2 regions of the Aquitalea sp. genome follow, and region 1 is predicted to be linked to the other one. Evidence: predicted binding sites of a transcription regulator. Region 1 holds the regulator's gene; the other holds the start of a gene.
What was found. Region 1 encodes FNR, which switches genes on or off when oxygen is low (the NO sensors DNR and NnrR bind a similar motif). Its sites were predicted from a motif close to TTGATNNNNATCAA; they were not measured.

Region 1 (7,767 bases):
AGCGGCCTACCGCCTGCTCGTAGTTTGTTTGTCATCGCGCATTGTGAGGCAGCGCCGTGCGGAGTATCCTGCGCGGCACTGTCCACCCCGCCTTCCCGCCCAATGCAACTGAACCGATTTACCGATCTTGGCCTGCGCGTGCTGATGTATCTGACGCACCGCGACCGCGCCCAGCCGGTCACCATCAGCGAGATTGCCGAACGCTTTGCCGTGTCGCGCAATCATCTGGTGAAGGTGGTGCATTTCATGGGCCAGCAAGGCTGGCTGAACAACAGCCGCGGCAAGGGTGGCGGGCTGGCGCTGGCCCAGCCGCCCGAGCATTACCGCCTGGGGCAAATCATCCGGGTGCTCGAAGGCAATGCTCCACTGATCGACTGCGCCGAGCCGCCTTGTGCGCTACGGCAGGACTGCCAGTTGAAGGCACTGCTGGATGTTGGAATGCAGGCATTTTTCAGCACCCTGGACAGTTACACCCTGCGTAACATCATGGCCAGCCCCACCGGCGAGGCCATCATTCGCCTGCATCGCCAGCCCAAAGGGCTGCAAGTGGAGCCTAGCCCTGAGGATGACGCTGATCATCAATCGTAATGTGTTGTAAAAAACCATCACTTTTCAAACAAAAAGCCCGCTAAAAGCGGGCTTTTTTCCCTGTTTTTTTAAGGGATTCCCCTTGGAAAACAGGGATCAATACATCAAATTGTCTTCGAATATCGTGCCTTGGTCTCACGTTCTCGCAGGTGACGGTCAAACAGCATGGCGATATTGCGGATCAGGAAGCGTCCCTTGGGCTCAACCATCAGGAAGTCACCATCAAAAGTCAGCAGACCCTGCTTGTGGAACTCGCGGATGGCAGGCAGCTCGGCGGCAAAATAATCGGCGAAATTGATGCCGTGCACCTGTTCGATCGCCTCTACCGACAAGGAGAAACGACACATCAGCGCCTGGATGATGCCACGGCGCAGGATGTCGTCCTGATCCAGCACCATGCCGCGCATCACCGGCAGCCGGCCTTCATCAAGCGCTGCGTAATAGCTGTCCACGTCTTTTTCGTTCTGGCTGTAACAGGGGCCAACCTTGCCGATGGAAGACACGCCAAGGCCGATCATGTCGCAATCGGCATGGGTGGAATAGCCCTGGAAATTACGCTGCAGACGGGCCTGACGCAGCGCAATGGCCAGATCGTCCTCCGGCTTGGCAAAGTGGTCCATACCGATAAAGACATAGCCGGCATCGGCAAGGCTCTTAACCGCGTCCTGCAGGATATCCAGCTTGGTGCTGGGCAGCGGCAGATCAGCTTCGTTGATACGCCGCTGCGGCATGAATACGGTGGGCAGGTGGGCATAGTTGTACAGCGCCAGCCGGTCCGGACCAATGGCAATCACCTTGTCCAGCGTGCGTTTGAGTGATTCACGCGTCTGCAGCGGCAGGCCATAGATCAGATCAACGCTGACCGACTTGAAACCGGCCTCGCGCGCTGCTTCTATCACCGCTACCGTTTCCTCCTCGCTCTGCACCCGGTTTACCGCCTGCTGCACCTGCGGATCGAAGTCCTGGATGCCCACGCTCATGCGGTTGAAACCCAGGCGCGCCAGATGATGCACGGTCTCGCGACCGACCTTGCGCGGGTCGATCTCGATGGAATATTCTCCCTCCGGCAAAAAATCGAAGTGCGCACGCAGCATTGTCATCAACCGGTCCAACTGCTCGTCGGACAGGAAGGTCGGCGTGCCGCCACCAAAGTGCAGCTGGATGAGTTTTTCCCGACAGCCAAGGGAGGCGGCAACCAGCTTGATCTCTTTTTCCAGATAGTCGAGATAGCGGTCGGCGCGGGTTTTGTCCTTGGTGATGATTTTGTTACAGCCGCAGTAGTAACAAACCGTGTTGCAGAACGGGATGTGAACGTACAATGATATTGCGTTCTGATGCATGCCCAGGTGGCGTTGCTTCAGCCAGTGTTTATAGTCCTTCTCGCCAAACGCCGGGGTAAACCGGTCTGCGGTCGGGTAAGAAGTGTATCTTGGGCCTGAGCCATCAAGACGTTCGATCAACTCTCGGTCGAACTCACAGTGGGTAGGCGAAAACGGATGGGTGGTGTGCATGTCGTCGGGTATTGATAGTCAAACGTCAGGTGGACTGGTAAATTTGCGGAAAACGTGTGAATTCCGCTTTGACAAGGGTCAAGCTTCTTTACAGGGTTGTACAAAACACTCGATGTCAGACCAAAACCAACACACTCTGCACGCACTGAAGGTGTCCTGCTCCAACTGCAGCCTGCGCGAACTCTGCCTGCCCATCGGGCTGAACCGCGACGAAATGACACAGCTGGATGCCGTGATCCGTCAGAGCCGCCGCCTCAAGCGTGGCGAGTACCTGTTCCGCAGCGGCGAGGCATTCAAATCGCTGTTTGCCGTGCGCACCGGATTCTTCAAGACCAGCGTCGCCAGCCAGGATGGCCGCGAGCAGGTTACCGGCTTTTTGATGTCCGGCGAACTCATGGGCCTGGACGGTATTTCCTCCAACGTCCACGGTTGCGATGCCATCGCGCTGGAAGACAGCGAAGTATGCGAACTGCCATTTGGCCGCATGGAAAGCCTGGGCCGTGACATCCCCAGCCTGCAGCATCACTTTTTCCGCTTGATGAGCCGCGAAATCGTGCGTGACCAGAACGTCATGCTGCTGCTTGGCAACATGAAGGCAGAAGAACGTCTGGCTGCCTTCCTGCTGAATCTGTCACAGCGCCTGTCTACCCGTGGTTTTGCTGCCAATGACTTCATTCTGCGCATGAGCCGTGAAGAAATCGGCAGCTTCCTTGGCCTCAAGCTGGAAACCGTCAGCCGTACCCTGTCGAAATTCCAGCAGCAAGGTTGGCTGAGCGTAGACCACAAGCACATCCAGCTGATCAAGGCAGATGCGCTGAAAGACCTGATTTCCGGCTGCACCCACGCCAACGGCGTGTAAGCAGGCACTTCACTCCAGGGGCGATGGCTGCGGCAAGCGGCGCATCGCCCTTTTTGCATCTTGCCCCTTCGGGCAAGAATCGACCATTCACCGGAAGACCTACACCTTTTGGCGACGGTGCGCTAACTGAGCCTACCAGCGGCCAATCAGCATACCGGCAGCCAGGTATTCCCCCTGCTGCTCTGCGGCCGCCAGATGCTCCGCCGTGACTTCACCGCAGGCCAGCACCGGCGGTAATACTTCTTTCCAGCCATACCCGGTAGCAATACGGCGCATGGACTGGATCGCGCCCTGTCCATCCGTCCCCGCCGACACCAGCATCAAATAGGGCAGGCCCGCGGTCAGCCCCTGTGCCGGGTAAAAAGTCCGGTCGAAAAAATCCTTCATTTTGCCAGCCATATAGCCGAAATTTTCCGGCGTTGCCAGCACAATGCCGTCCGCACTCAGCAAGTCGTCCAGCGTGGCCTCTTGTGCCGGCATGCGGCACAACTGCAACTCCGTCGACAGAACAAGCAAGGGGCGACAAAAGGCCTCGACCAACTGCAAGGTATGGCCAGTCTGGCTGGCATGCACAATCAGCAACTGTTTCATCCGAGGCTGCACCCGGCCATGCTGGCCAACAGCTGCTGCAAGGCCGCCTGCTCCGGCCAGCCGCTAGGTACCACAAAGCCGCGCGCCACTTCTTCCCAGTAGCCATCGCCCACCGGCAGGAGTTCTGCCACCAACTGCGGCACCGCCGCCTGCAGCAACTCCTGACGCAAGCTGTGCTGCTCGCGCACGGTATCGTCCCTTACACGTGCCGGAGCCAGCCACTGCAAGCGGGGCAGCCAAATCCAGCGCGAGGCCGGACTGCAACTGGGCCAGTCCTGCCATACCGGGCTGATCCAGCCTTGCAGCTGATCAGCAGCCAGCGGAGGCTGCGGTGCCAACATCTGTGAGTAGAAGAACCAGCCGGCCAGCCTTGCCTGACTGGCACAGTCGGCAAAGCCCGCAGGTAACACCCGCCGGGCAGCGGGGTGATGCACCAGACGCAGTTGCGCCTGCAATTTGGCGGCCTTGAGCAGCCAGGCATCACGCAGGCTGGGGCCAATCAGCGTGTCCGGGCCACGCCCAAGTTGCAGATAGAATTTGCTGGCGGTTTCCACGTGCAGCGGTTCGCCATCCAGCCGGACCAGAAAATCGAACTCCCCCACCGTACGGCCACCAGCATCAGATACTGGCAAATTAGCTGCCACCAGCTCGATATGTGGTGCCAGCTGAAACCAGAAGGCCAGCAGGCGCTCGGCATAGTGGCCCAGGCGTCGGCAGGGCTGGGCGGCCAGCCAGGCATTGAGCGGAGCGGGGTCCTGTTCCAGTGCCGCCAGCAAGGCCGGGCCATCCCGGCCCAACAGCCGCTGTGGTGAAAGATTGCTGCCACTATCCCATGGGGCCGGGGCGGTTAGCAGGAATGCCAGATCACGCAGCGCTGGCTGCGTGAAGGGCAGATAAAAACTGCGCTCAGGACTCGCCGTCGTGCTCATGGCCGTCTGCCACGCGCTGGATCTGTTTCATCAGGCCACGCAGGATGTCCACCTCATCGCGCAGCATGCCAGAACGATTGAACAGTGCACGCATGCGGCGCATCAGCCGTTCACTGTTGCGGCGACGGTAATAGCCGATGGCGTCCATGGTCTGGTCCAGATGCTGGCAGAAGCCCTCCACCTCGCCCAGGCTGGCGGTTTCGCTCTCCGGGCGCAGGTATTCCACATCCACCTCGGTGTGGCTGAACAGCTCGTAGGTCATCACCTGTACTGCCATCGCCAGATTGAGCGAGAAGTAATCCGGGTTGCCCGGAATGGTCACCAGCCGGTTACATTGCTCCACTTCTTCAATGGACAGGCCGAAGGTTTCATTGCCGAATACCAGCGCCACCTGCTCGCCATCGCGGGCGCGGGCCACCAGTTCCGGCGTGGTTTCGCGCGGGGTGGACAAGGGAGTGGTCAGCTCGCGCCGACGGCTGGTGAGCGCGCAGGCCACGGTGACGTCGCTCAGCGCTTCGCTGAGGCTCGCCACCACGGTAGCGCTCTCCAGCACGTCAACCGCGCCGGATGCCAGCGCATTGGCCTCATCGCTGGGAAACACCTTGGGTTCAACCAGATAAAGGCGGGTCAGCCCCATGGTTTTCATCGCTCGTGCGGCGGAGCCGATGTTGCCCGGATGGTTGGGTCTGGCCAACACAACGCGAATGTTTTTCAGAAAATCAGGTACTTGGGGTTTATTCATCAGCAGTTTCACATTAAAATGTCGGGCATATCAAAAAGCCCGCGCGTCCGCGCCGGCTTTTTTTGTTCCTTAACCCAGATTGTTACTGTCAGATGTCGAGCCATGCAGGCTGGCATCTGCATTCAAGTTCTAGAGGCCGTCAATGCATCCGATGCTCAATATCGCGGTTAAAGCCGCCCGCCGTGCTGGCAGTGTAATCCAGCGTGCGTCGCTTAACCTCGATACCATTCGTGTTGAGAAGAAAAAGCACAATGACTTTGTGACCGACGTGGACCGCGCTGCCGAACAGGCCATCGTGGACATGATTCTCGAGGCGTATCCCAAGCACGCCATTCTAGCAGAAGAGTCCGGTGCCAAAGGCGTGGGCTCCTCCGAGTACGAATGGATCATCGACCCCATCGACGGCACCACCAACTTCCTGCACGGCCACCAGCAATACGCCATTTCCATCGCCCTGGCGCACAAGGGCCAGGTGCAGCAGGCCGTGGTGTACGACCCTAGCCGTAACGATCTGTTTACCGCCTCGCGCGGTGTTGGCGCTTTCCTCAACGACCGCCGCATCCGTGTTTCCAAGCGCTTCATGATGAATGAATGCGTGATCGCCACCGGTTTCCCGGTATCCGACCAAAGCTATATCGACCAGTATCTGGGCATGCTCAAAGACGTGCTGGGCAAGACGGCCGGTGTACGTCGCGAAGGCGCTGCCTCGCTTGACCTGTGCAATGTGGCTTGCGGCCGCGTGGACGGTTTCTGGGAAATGAACCTGAAGCCGTGGGACATCGCCGCGGGCAGCCTGATCGTGCAGGAAGCCGGTGGCATCGTCACCGACCTGACCGGTGAGCAGGAATGGATGGAGTCCGGTGACATCGTGGCCGCCAACCCCAAGGTGCTGGCCCAGCTGCTGGCTACCATCGCGCCGCACCTGAACAAGTAATCATTGCCTCGGTGCAGGCAGCAAAAACGGCAACCCGCGGGTTGCCGTTTTTTTACTTGCTCGATCTTATCCGTTCTGCACGGCCAATCTGCCATCCATGTGCAAGAACTGGCCATCCGTTTGCGCAATATTGGTATAGACAATACCGCTTTCGAAGTCCTGGACATGGACCACATTGGAACCGGTCTTGGGTTCATGCCAGTACACCATGAAAACCTGCGGACGAATCTGCACCGCGGTGTATTGCACATCATCCCCCATGCCCTTGAACATGCCGGCAGTCCCGACATAGCTCATCGACTTGTCATCATGGAAATTCAGTTCGAAAGTGGTTTCGCCAAAACTGACTGCCACCTTTTTACCAGCTGCCGGATAAGCAGGCTTTGCTTCCGCCGCCGGCCACTGCATTTCACCTTTGATTACCTTGGCACTCATCTCAAGCAGACTGTCACCCGCCAGACCCGGATATAGCTTTTTCATGGCTGAAATCAATTCAGCGGCGTCTTTGCTTATGTTTGCCTCTTTATCAAATGCTTTGAGATAATCACGGGTAAACTGCACGGACTTAATAGTAAACGGCTGACTGCCATCTTTATTCAGCATATAATGCCCCGGCACCACCATTGCTGGCTTGAGCGCTTCGATATCCGCCAGGGTTTGCAGCCAATCCTGTCGAGATTTCTCAGTCTGGGTATCGGCAATCCAGACATGCTGATTAGCCATCACCACCACACCACCGACGACTGCCTTGATGGACGGAATCCACACATAACTGCGATCCGGGGTTGGACCTTTCAAGCCCATCACTTCCAGTTTATTACCATCTACAGTCAAGGAATTGCCTTGCAGCACGTCAGGGGTAAACACTTGCTTGGGTGCATTTTCCTTGAGAATCGGCCCCCAGAAAGCCAGTTTGCCATCTTTGCTGGCACGGATGGCTGCCACCGTTTCAGGCGTGGCAACCACATGGACTTCCGGGAAGGCTTTTTTAATAGCCTCCAGACCAAAATAATAATCCGGATCACTATGACTGATATAAACCGTGGTCAGTTTCTTTCCAGTTGCCTTTATTTTTTCCACCAGATTATTGGCATCGGCAATAGAAAACTGCGCATCAATCAGCACAACTTCTTTATCGCCATAAATTATTTCAGAGGAAACTGCAAAAATACCTTTCACACCGGGGTTATATACCTGAACATTCAAGTTGGCAGCGGATGCCTGCGAGAAAGGAACAACACCAAACAAGGCAATCGAAGTAGCAGCAGCAAACAGAGATTTCATGGTAGCAAGTCCTAGCAAGAGTGGGCAGGGAGAACAGGAATGGAACTCCTGGGCACATTCTTGTGGATTACCCATCCTTTAGGACAATGTAAATTCCTAACAATGCATAGGAAATTTCTTAACCATTGCATTTTAAACCACAGCCATGAATACACGGCACAACATACCGCTGCAATTTTGGTTTTTCCTTAATACTGCCAGATTGTTTCTGCTCCGCCATTTTAGTGCCCTGACTCTTTCCTGTTGGTCAACAGACAAAACCTTCCCCAGCAACAACGGCAAAGTGGCATGGTGAGAAAACGACAGTCAACAAGGCAATCTCGCCGGGA
Region 2 (7,767 bases), on a different contig from region 1:
GTACGCAGTAGGTCTGGAACAGGCGCTTGCCCATTTCCTGTGCCTTGGGATCAGCAGCAACCTGCTTCAGGTCTTCCTTCAGGTACTTGTCATACAGCGGCTGGTACTTGGCTTCCGCCTGGGCACGTTCTTCCTTGTACTGGCCTACGGAAGTCCAGCCACGGATACCTTGCCACTTGCCAAGGCCAGGGTAGAGCACCAGATAGCAGGCACCGAAGATCAGCGTGATGTAGAACATCAGCATCCACCAGCGCGGCAGCGGGTGGTTGTATTCTTCGAGGTCGCCATCCCATACGTGACCCATGGTTTCAACCTGCTCACCCTTCTTGACCGTAGTCTTGGATTGGGTGAACAACAGCAGGGTCAGGCCAACAAAACCTGCAACCACGATGGCCGTGATCCAGATGCTCCAGAAATCGCTTACGAAATCACTCATTGTTTTGCTCCGTTAGAAGCCGACTCATGGTTGTCGGCCTCCTGCACCTTGTCGTCGTCGAGAAAGGGCACATTGGCCGCTTCATCGTACCGGTTCTTTGAGCGTCGGCTGTAGGCAATGAACAACACCAGGATAAAGAAGGTGAAGCACATTACGGTGAAGGCAGAGCGCCCAATCGTTACCCAGTCCATGACTTAGCGAACGTTCTTCAGTGCGAGACCCAAGCCCTGCAGATATGCAATCAGGGCATCCATTTCCGACTTGCCTTCGACTTGAGCCTTGGCTTCGGCGATATCCTTGTCGGTATAGGGAACGCCTACAGTGCGCAGGGCTTCCATTTTCTTCGGCATGATTTCGGCATCGGCCAGGTTCTTCGACAGCCACGGGAAGGCCGGCATGTTGGATTCCGGCACCACGTCACGTGGGTTGGTCAGGTGAACACGGTGCCATTCGTCGGAATAGCGACCGCCTACACGAGCCAGGTCCGGACCGGTACGCTTGGAGCCCCACTGGAAGGGATGGTCGTATACCGACTCACCCGCAACGGAGTAGTGACCATAACGCTCGGTTTCGGCGCGGAAAGGACGGATCATCTGGGAATGGCAGTTGTAGCAGCCTTCACGGATGTAAATGTCGCGACCAGCCAGTTGCAGCGCGGTATACGGCTTGACGCCGGCAACAGGCTGGGTCGTGGACTTCTGGAATGCCAGCGGCAGGATTTCCACCAGGCCGGCAAAGCTGATCACGATCAGGGTGAACACGATGAGGTAACCAACGTGTTCTTCAATCAGTTTCTGGATCTTTTCCATGTTCTTCTACCTTTATCCGCTTAAGCGTGAGCCGATGCGTTGACAGCCGGGATCTTGGCGTCAACAGCCTTGCCACTGGCAACGGTGCGGAAGGTGTTGTAAGCCATCAGCAGCATACCGCTCAGGTACAGCGTACCGCCCAGGAAACGCACAAAGTGGTAGGGGTAGGTTGCTTTCACGGCTTCGACAAAGGCGTAGGTCAGAGTGCCATCAGCATTCAGGGCACGCCACATCAGGCCTTGGGTCACACCGGAGATCCACAGTGCGGCGATGTACAGTACAACGCCTACGGTAGCCAGCCAGAAGTGAGCCTCGATCAGCTTGGTGCTGTGCATGGATTCACGACCGAACAGGCGCGGCAGCAGGTAGTACATGGAACCGATGGTGATGAAGCCAACCCAGCCCAGGGCACCGGAGTGCACGTGACCGATGGTCCAGTCGGTGTAGTGCGACAGGGCATTCACGGACTTGATGGACATCATCGGGCCTTCAAAGGTGGACATACCGTAGAAGGACAGGGAAACCACCAGGAACTTCAGTACCGGGTCGGTACGCAGTTTGTGCCATGCGCCGGACAGGGTCATGATGCCGTTGATCATGCCACCCCAGCTCGGAGCCAGCAGCACAAGGGAGAACACCATACCGATGGACTGGGTCCAGTCAGGCAGTGCGGTGTAGTGCAGGTGGTGAGGACCAGCCCACATATAGGTAAAGATCAGGGCCCAGAAGTGAACCACCGACAGGCGATAGGAATAAACCGGACGACCAGCTTGCTTCGGCACGAAGTAGTACATCATGCCCAGGAAGGCGGCGGTCAGGAAGAAGCCTACGGCATTGTGGCCATACCACCATTGCACCATGGCATCCACGGCACCGGCGTACACGGAATAGGACTTGGTCAGGGAGACCGGTACGAAGGCACTGTTGACGATGTGCAGCAGGGCAACCGCCAGGATGAAAGCACCGTAGAACCAGTTGGCTACGTAGATGTGCTTGACCTTACGGATAGCGATGGTGCCGAAGAACACGATGGCATACACCACCCAGGTCACGGCGATCATCAGCTTGATCGGCCATTCCAGTTCGGCATATTCCTTACCGAAGGTGTAACCCAGCGGCAGGGTGATGGCAGCAAGGACGATAATCAACTGCCAGGCCCAGAAGGTGAAGGCCGCCAGTTTGTCCGAGATGAGTCGTACGTTACAGGTGCGCTGCACGACGTAGTAGGAAGTTGCAAACAGGCCGCAACCGCCAAAGGCGAAAATCACGGCGTTGGTGTGCAGCGGGCGCAGACGGCCAAAGTGGAACCAGGGCCCAAAATTGAGCTCCGGCCACACCAATTGGGCCGCAATGATGACGCCCACCAGCATGCCTACAATGCCCCATACTACGGTCATGATGGCAAACTGGCGCACCACCTTATAGTTATAAGTGGATTGCGTTTCCATTTAGGGTTTTCTCCAAGGTTGCTAACTTAGAACGTGACAAACCATGGCGACTTGATTTCCTGTCAACTGCCCCAACTGTAGGTGACAGGAGAGCCGCAGGGGAAGCTGAACATTTCAGACTAGCAAAGTGCTTGACCCATGCTGACAACATTCAGCCAAAACCCCTAGCAAAGCGCTGTCGTGCACACACTTTTTCCCCATTTATTCAGCAAGGCATTCTAAAGCAAATACCCATGACGGGCCAGTTGATTAGTATGCTTGCGGGATTTTTACGTCCACCATTTTCTTGATTTCAAGCGAGCTGGCAGCAAGTGTTTAGCCTGATGCCGCTTAGTGGGGATTATATTGTCATGACTGTCCAAGCCCTTGACTTAGGTCAAATCGTCATCGGCCACCCCCGTGCTGTGGCCCTGGTGCTAGAATCTGCTGTTTTCGCCCCATATTCAGGCAGATCATGACTGTGCCCGTACATTACTCCATTCGTCCGTGCTCTCCGGCTACGCATTGTTTCGAAATTACGCTCACTGTGGCCAAACCTGCCCGAAAAGGACAGGTATTTACTTTGCCTGCCTGGATTCCCGGCAGCTACCTGATCAGGGAGTTCTCTCGCCATATCGTCAGCATCCAGGCCAGTTGTGCCGGCAAGGATGTGCAAGTGCGCAAGCTGGACAAGCATACCTGGCAGGCCGAGCCAGTAAGCGGAAGCCTCACTCTGGTGTATCAGGTCTATGCGTATGACCTGTCCGTGCGTGGAGCTTACCTGGACGAAATGCGTGGTTTTTTCAATGCCAGCAGTGTGTTCCTGGCAGTAGCAGGGCATGAGTCCAGCCCTTGCGAGGTGGAGATTCGCCCACCCAAGGGCAGGATGTTTGCTGACTGGAAAGTGGCAACGGCCTTGCCCGCCCTGGAGGTGAAAAAAAGCGGCTTTGGGTATTACCGTGCAGCCAGCTATGACGAGTTGCTGGATCATCCGGTTGAACTGGGGGAGTTTCAGACGGTCAGTTTCAAGGCTTGCGGCGTACCACATCAGTTTGTGGTGTCAGGGCGTTTTCGCGGTGATCTGAAGCGCTTGGCGCGGGATACGAAGAAGATCTGTGAATACCAGATCAAGCTGTTTGGCACACCGGCTCCATTCGAGCGTTATGTCTTCATGCTGTATGTGGGCAAGGATATTTATGGTGGGCTGGAGCATCGGGCATCCACGGCACTGGTGGCTAACCGGGATGATCTGCCACAAGCGGGTGAGGAGGGCATTGGTGACGGCTACCTGAAATTGCTGGGCCTGATCAGCCATGAGTACTTCCATAGTTGGAACGTGAAGCGGATCAAGCCGGCAGCTTTCAGTCCATACGATTTGTCGCGCGAGGGCTACACCCGGTTATTGTGGGCTTTCGAAGGTATTACGTCCTATTACGACGATCTGACCCTGCTGCGCTGCGGTCTGATCGACACCCCTCGCTACTTGGGACTGCTGGCCCAAACCATCAGCGGTGTGCAGCGTGGGGCCGGGCGCCTCAAGCAGACGCTGGAAGAATCCAGCTTTGATGCCTGGACCAAATACTACCGCCAGGATGAAAACAGCCCCAACAGCATTGTCAGCTATTACACCAAGGGTTCTCTGGCTGCGCTGGCGCTGGATCTGACCCTGCGCACACGCAGTGCCGGCAAGACGTCTCTGGATGAGGTCATGCGTGCCCTGTGGCAGAAATGGCTGACCGATGGGCAGGGACTGGCCGAAGATGAATGGGAAGCCATTGCGCAACAGGTGACTGGTCTGTCGCTGCAGCACTTCTTTGACAGTGCACTGCGTTCAACCGAAGAACTGCCCTTGTCGACCTTGTTGGCCACGCAAGGGGTAGACATGTGCTGGGACTACGCGGATCATGCCGCCGATGCTGGTGGCATCGGTATGCCGACAGCTGGTCGCAAGCCGCGCGCCAGCCTGGGCGTCAAGACCGCCCAGGACCCGCTGGGTTTGCGACTGATCAATGTGCTGGACGATGGCGCTGCCCAGCAGGCAGGGTTGGCCGGTGGAGATGTGTTAGTGGCTGTCGATGGCCTTAAAGCAGGCGATCTGGACAAGATGCTGGCACGTTATCGTGTGGGTGAAAAACTTACCCTGCATCTGTTTCGGCGCGATGAACTACTGGTGCGCGACGTCGTTCTGCAAGCACAGGCTGCGGCCACGTGTCGTCTGCAATTGCAGGCCGATGGCGGATTCTGGTTGCAGACCGGGCAAGCTTGAATTGCCGGCAGGCAGCAGCAAGGATTGTGTATCTATAGCGAACCGGGGCGGTGATCCCGCACGGTTCATCACCAAGACCGGCACCAACCGGCAATGACCCGAAAATTAGAGAGACGAAAATGGCGCAGCAGCCTCAAGTGAACTATCTGAAAGACTATACCGTTCCCCCCTATCTGGTGGATCGGGTGGATTTGAAGTTCGAAATAGAGGAGGCGCAGACGCGTGTGCACTCGCGTCTGGTCGTCAAACGTAATGAAAAATCTGCTGCGCTAGGCAATTTGTGGCTGGATGGGTCGGCCACGCTGCTCAGCCTGACCCTGGATGGCGAGCGCCTCTCCTCCGATAGCTACCAATTGAATGAAGAAGGCTTGCTGATTCCCGGGGTGCCGGACAGCTTCATTCTGGAAGTGGAAACCGGTCTGGATCCGGCAGCCAATACCAGCCTGATGGGCTTGTATGCCTCAAATGGCAATCTGTTTACCCAGTGCGAGCCGGAAGGCTTCCGCAAGATTACCTTTTACATGGATAGGCCGGATGTGATGGCCAAGTTCACCACCACCATTGTGGCCGACAAGCAGAAGTATCCGGTTCTGCTGTCCAATGGCAACAAGGTGGGCGAGGGGGTGCTGGACCGGAAGCGCCATTGGGTGAAGTGGGTTGATCCCTATCGTAAGCCCGCCTACCTGTTTGCCCTGGTAGCAGGCAAGCTGGTGGCCGCACGCGACAAGTTCACCACCCAGCGTGGACGTGAGGTGACGCTGGAAATCTGGACCGAGCCGGCTGATCAGGACAAGGTGGCCTTCGGCATGGGGGCAGTCAAGCGCGCGATGAAGTGGGATGAAGAGCGCTTTGGCCTGGAATACGATCTGGACATCTACATGATCGTGGCGGTCAGCGATTTCAATATGGGGGCCATGGAGAACAAGGGCCTCAACATATTCAATACGTCTGCCGTGCTGGCGCGCAAGGATACGCGTACCGACGCTGAGTTCCAGCGTGTGGAAGCCATCATCGCGCATGAGTATTTCCATAACTGGACCGGCAACCGCGTGACCTGCCGCGACTGGTTCCAGCTATCACTCAAAGAAGGCCTTACCGTTTTTCGTGATCAGGAATTCAGTTCCGATCTGGGTAGCCGGGCAGTGAAGCGGATCGACGACGTCAAAAGCTTGCGCGCCATGCAATTTCCGGAAGATGCCGGCCCGACGGCACATCCGATTCGTCCGGACTCCTATATCGAGATGAACAATTTCTACACCATGACGGTGTATGAAAAGGGTGCCGAAGTGGTACGCATGTATCACACCCTGCTGGGCGAGCAAGGTTTCCGCAAGGGCATGGACCTGTACTTCAAGCGACACGATGGCCAAGCGGTAACCTGCGATGATTTCCGCGCAGCCATGGCCGACGCCAATGACGTGGATCTGCAACAATTTGCCTTGTGGTATAGCCAGGCAGGCACGCCGCTGTTGCAGGTCAGCAGCCAATACGATGCTGCGGCACAACGTTATGCACTCACCGTCAAGCAATCCTGCCGTGCCGTAGCTGGCCTGCCGGCACCGCAAGCCCTGCACATACCGTTGGCACTTGGTCTGGTGGGAGCGGATGGACAGGATTTGCCTCTGCAGCTTGAAGGTGAAGACTACGCCCAGGCTGGTTCGCGTGTACTGGATATCAAGCAGAACGAGCAGACCTTTGTCTTTATGGGCGTGCCGGAAGAGCCGGTACCGTCCTTGCTGCGCGGCTTCTCGGCACCGGTGAAGCTGGAATACGACTGGCGCGACGAGCAGTTGGCTTTTCTGATGGCGAACGACAGCGACAGCTTCTGCCGCTGGGAAGCTGGACAGACCTTGGCCGAGCGGCTGATCCGCCAGTTGCTTGATGCTGTTGGTGCCGGTCGGTCTCTGGTGTTGCCGGAAACCTTCATTGCTGCCTTCCGCGCGGTATTGAAAGACCATGCGGCCGATCCCGCCCTGCGGGCGCTGATGTTGGGGCTGCCATCCGAGGCTGAGATACTGGAAATGGTCGACGTCGCTGATCCGGCCATCATCCATCGGGTACGTGATTTCGTGCTGGATGAGCTGGCTGAATCATTGCGTGGAGAATGGCATGAGGCCTATCACCTCAATCAGACACGCGAGTACAAGCCGGAAGATGCTGGCAAGCGTGACCTGAAAAACCGTGCCCTGCAGATGCTTACCCGTCTGAGTGTGGCCTGGCCGGCGGAGGCTGCGCGCAAGCAGGCACTGGAAGCCGACAATATGTCGGATCAGATGGGTGCCATGCTGGCCTTGCGCGATAAGGACAGTGAAGAGCGCGATGAGTGCTATACCGATTTTGCCGCCCGCTGGCAGCGTGATGCGCTGGTGATGGACAAGTTCTTCATGCTGCTGGCCTCCAGCCAGCTGGAAGGTACGTTGGACCATGTGCGTGCAGCGATGGAACACCCGGCATTCAGCCTGAAGAACCCGAACAAGGCGCGTGCCCTGATTGGCACCTTTAGCAACAATATGGCGCATTTCCATGCGGCCGATGGTCGTGGTTACCGCTTCCTGGCCGATCAGGTGCTGGCGCTGGATGCCATCAATCCGCAGGTGGCCAGCCGTATTGTCCGGGCCTTCAACCGCTGGAAGAAGCTGGAGCCACAGCGTCAGGGCCTGATGCAGGCAGAACTGCAGCGCCTGCTGGCCAGCCCGTTGTCCAAGGACGTCTACGAAATTGTGTATAAAAACCTCAATGCCTGAGCGCTGAGTGTGGATGAGATAAGACGGGTTGCTGCGGCAGCCCGTTTTTTTGGTTTATTGCCTGCCTGGTAATTGACCTGCCCCA

Region 2: a site for FNR is predicted at 3,060-3,073, ahead of QVF59_RS16290 (M61 family metallopeptidase). Genes of this name have one in related genera too.

Annotation. Positions count from the first base shown of each region.
Region 1 is NZ_JASLFG010000054.1:39,826-47,592, forward strand. Features, by position in the region: gene QVF59_RS17960 (RrF2 family transcriptional regulator) at 103-588, shown strand; gene hemN (oxygen-independent coproporphyrinogen III oxidase) at 693-2,099, opposite strand; gene fnr (fumarate/nitrate reduction transcriptional regulator Fnr) at 2,212-2,958, shown strand; gene QVF59_RS17975 (flavodoxin family protein) at 3,091-3,549, opposite strand; gene QVF59_RS17980 (DUF1853 family protein) at 3,546-4,478, opposite strand; gene QVF59_RS17985 (RNA methyltransferase) at 4,456-5,220, opposite strand; gene QVF59_RS17990 (inositol monophosphatase family protein) at 5,363-6,154, shown strand; gene QVF59_RS17995 (MBL fold metallo-hydrolase) at 6,221-7,438, opposite strand.
Region 2 is NZ_JASLFG010000047.1:54,121-61,887, forward strand. Features, by position in the region: gene ccoP (cytochrome-c oxidase, cbb3-type subunit III) at 1-436, opposite strand, end outside; gene QVF59_RS16275 (cbb3-type cytochrome oxidase subunit 3) at 433-627, opposite strand; gene ccoO (cytochrome-c oxidase, cbb3-type subunit II) at 631-1,245, opposite strand; gene ccoN (cytochrome-c oxidase, cbb3-type subunit I) at 1,266-2,693, opposite strand; gene QVF59_RS16290 (M61 family metallopeptidase) at 3,148-4,938, shown strand; gene pepN (aminopeptidase N) at 5,058-7,682, shown strand.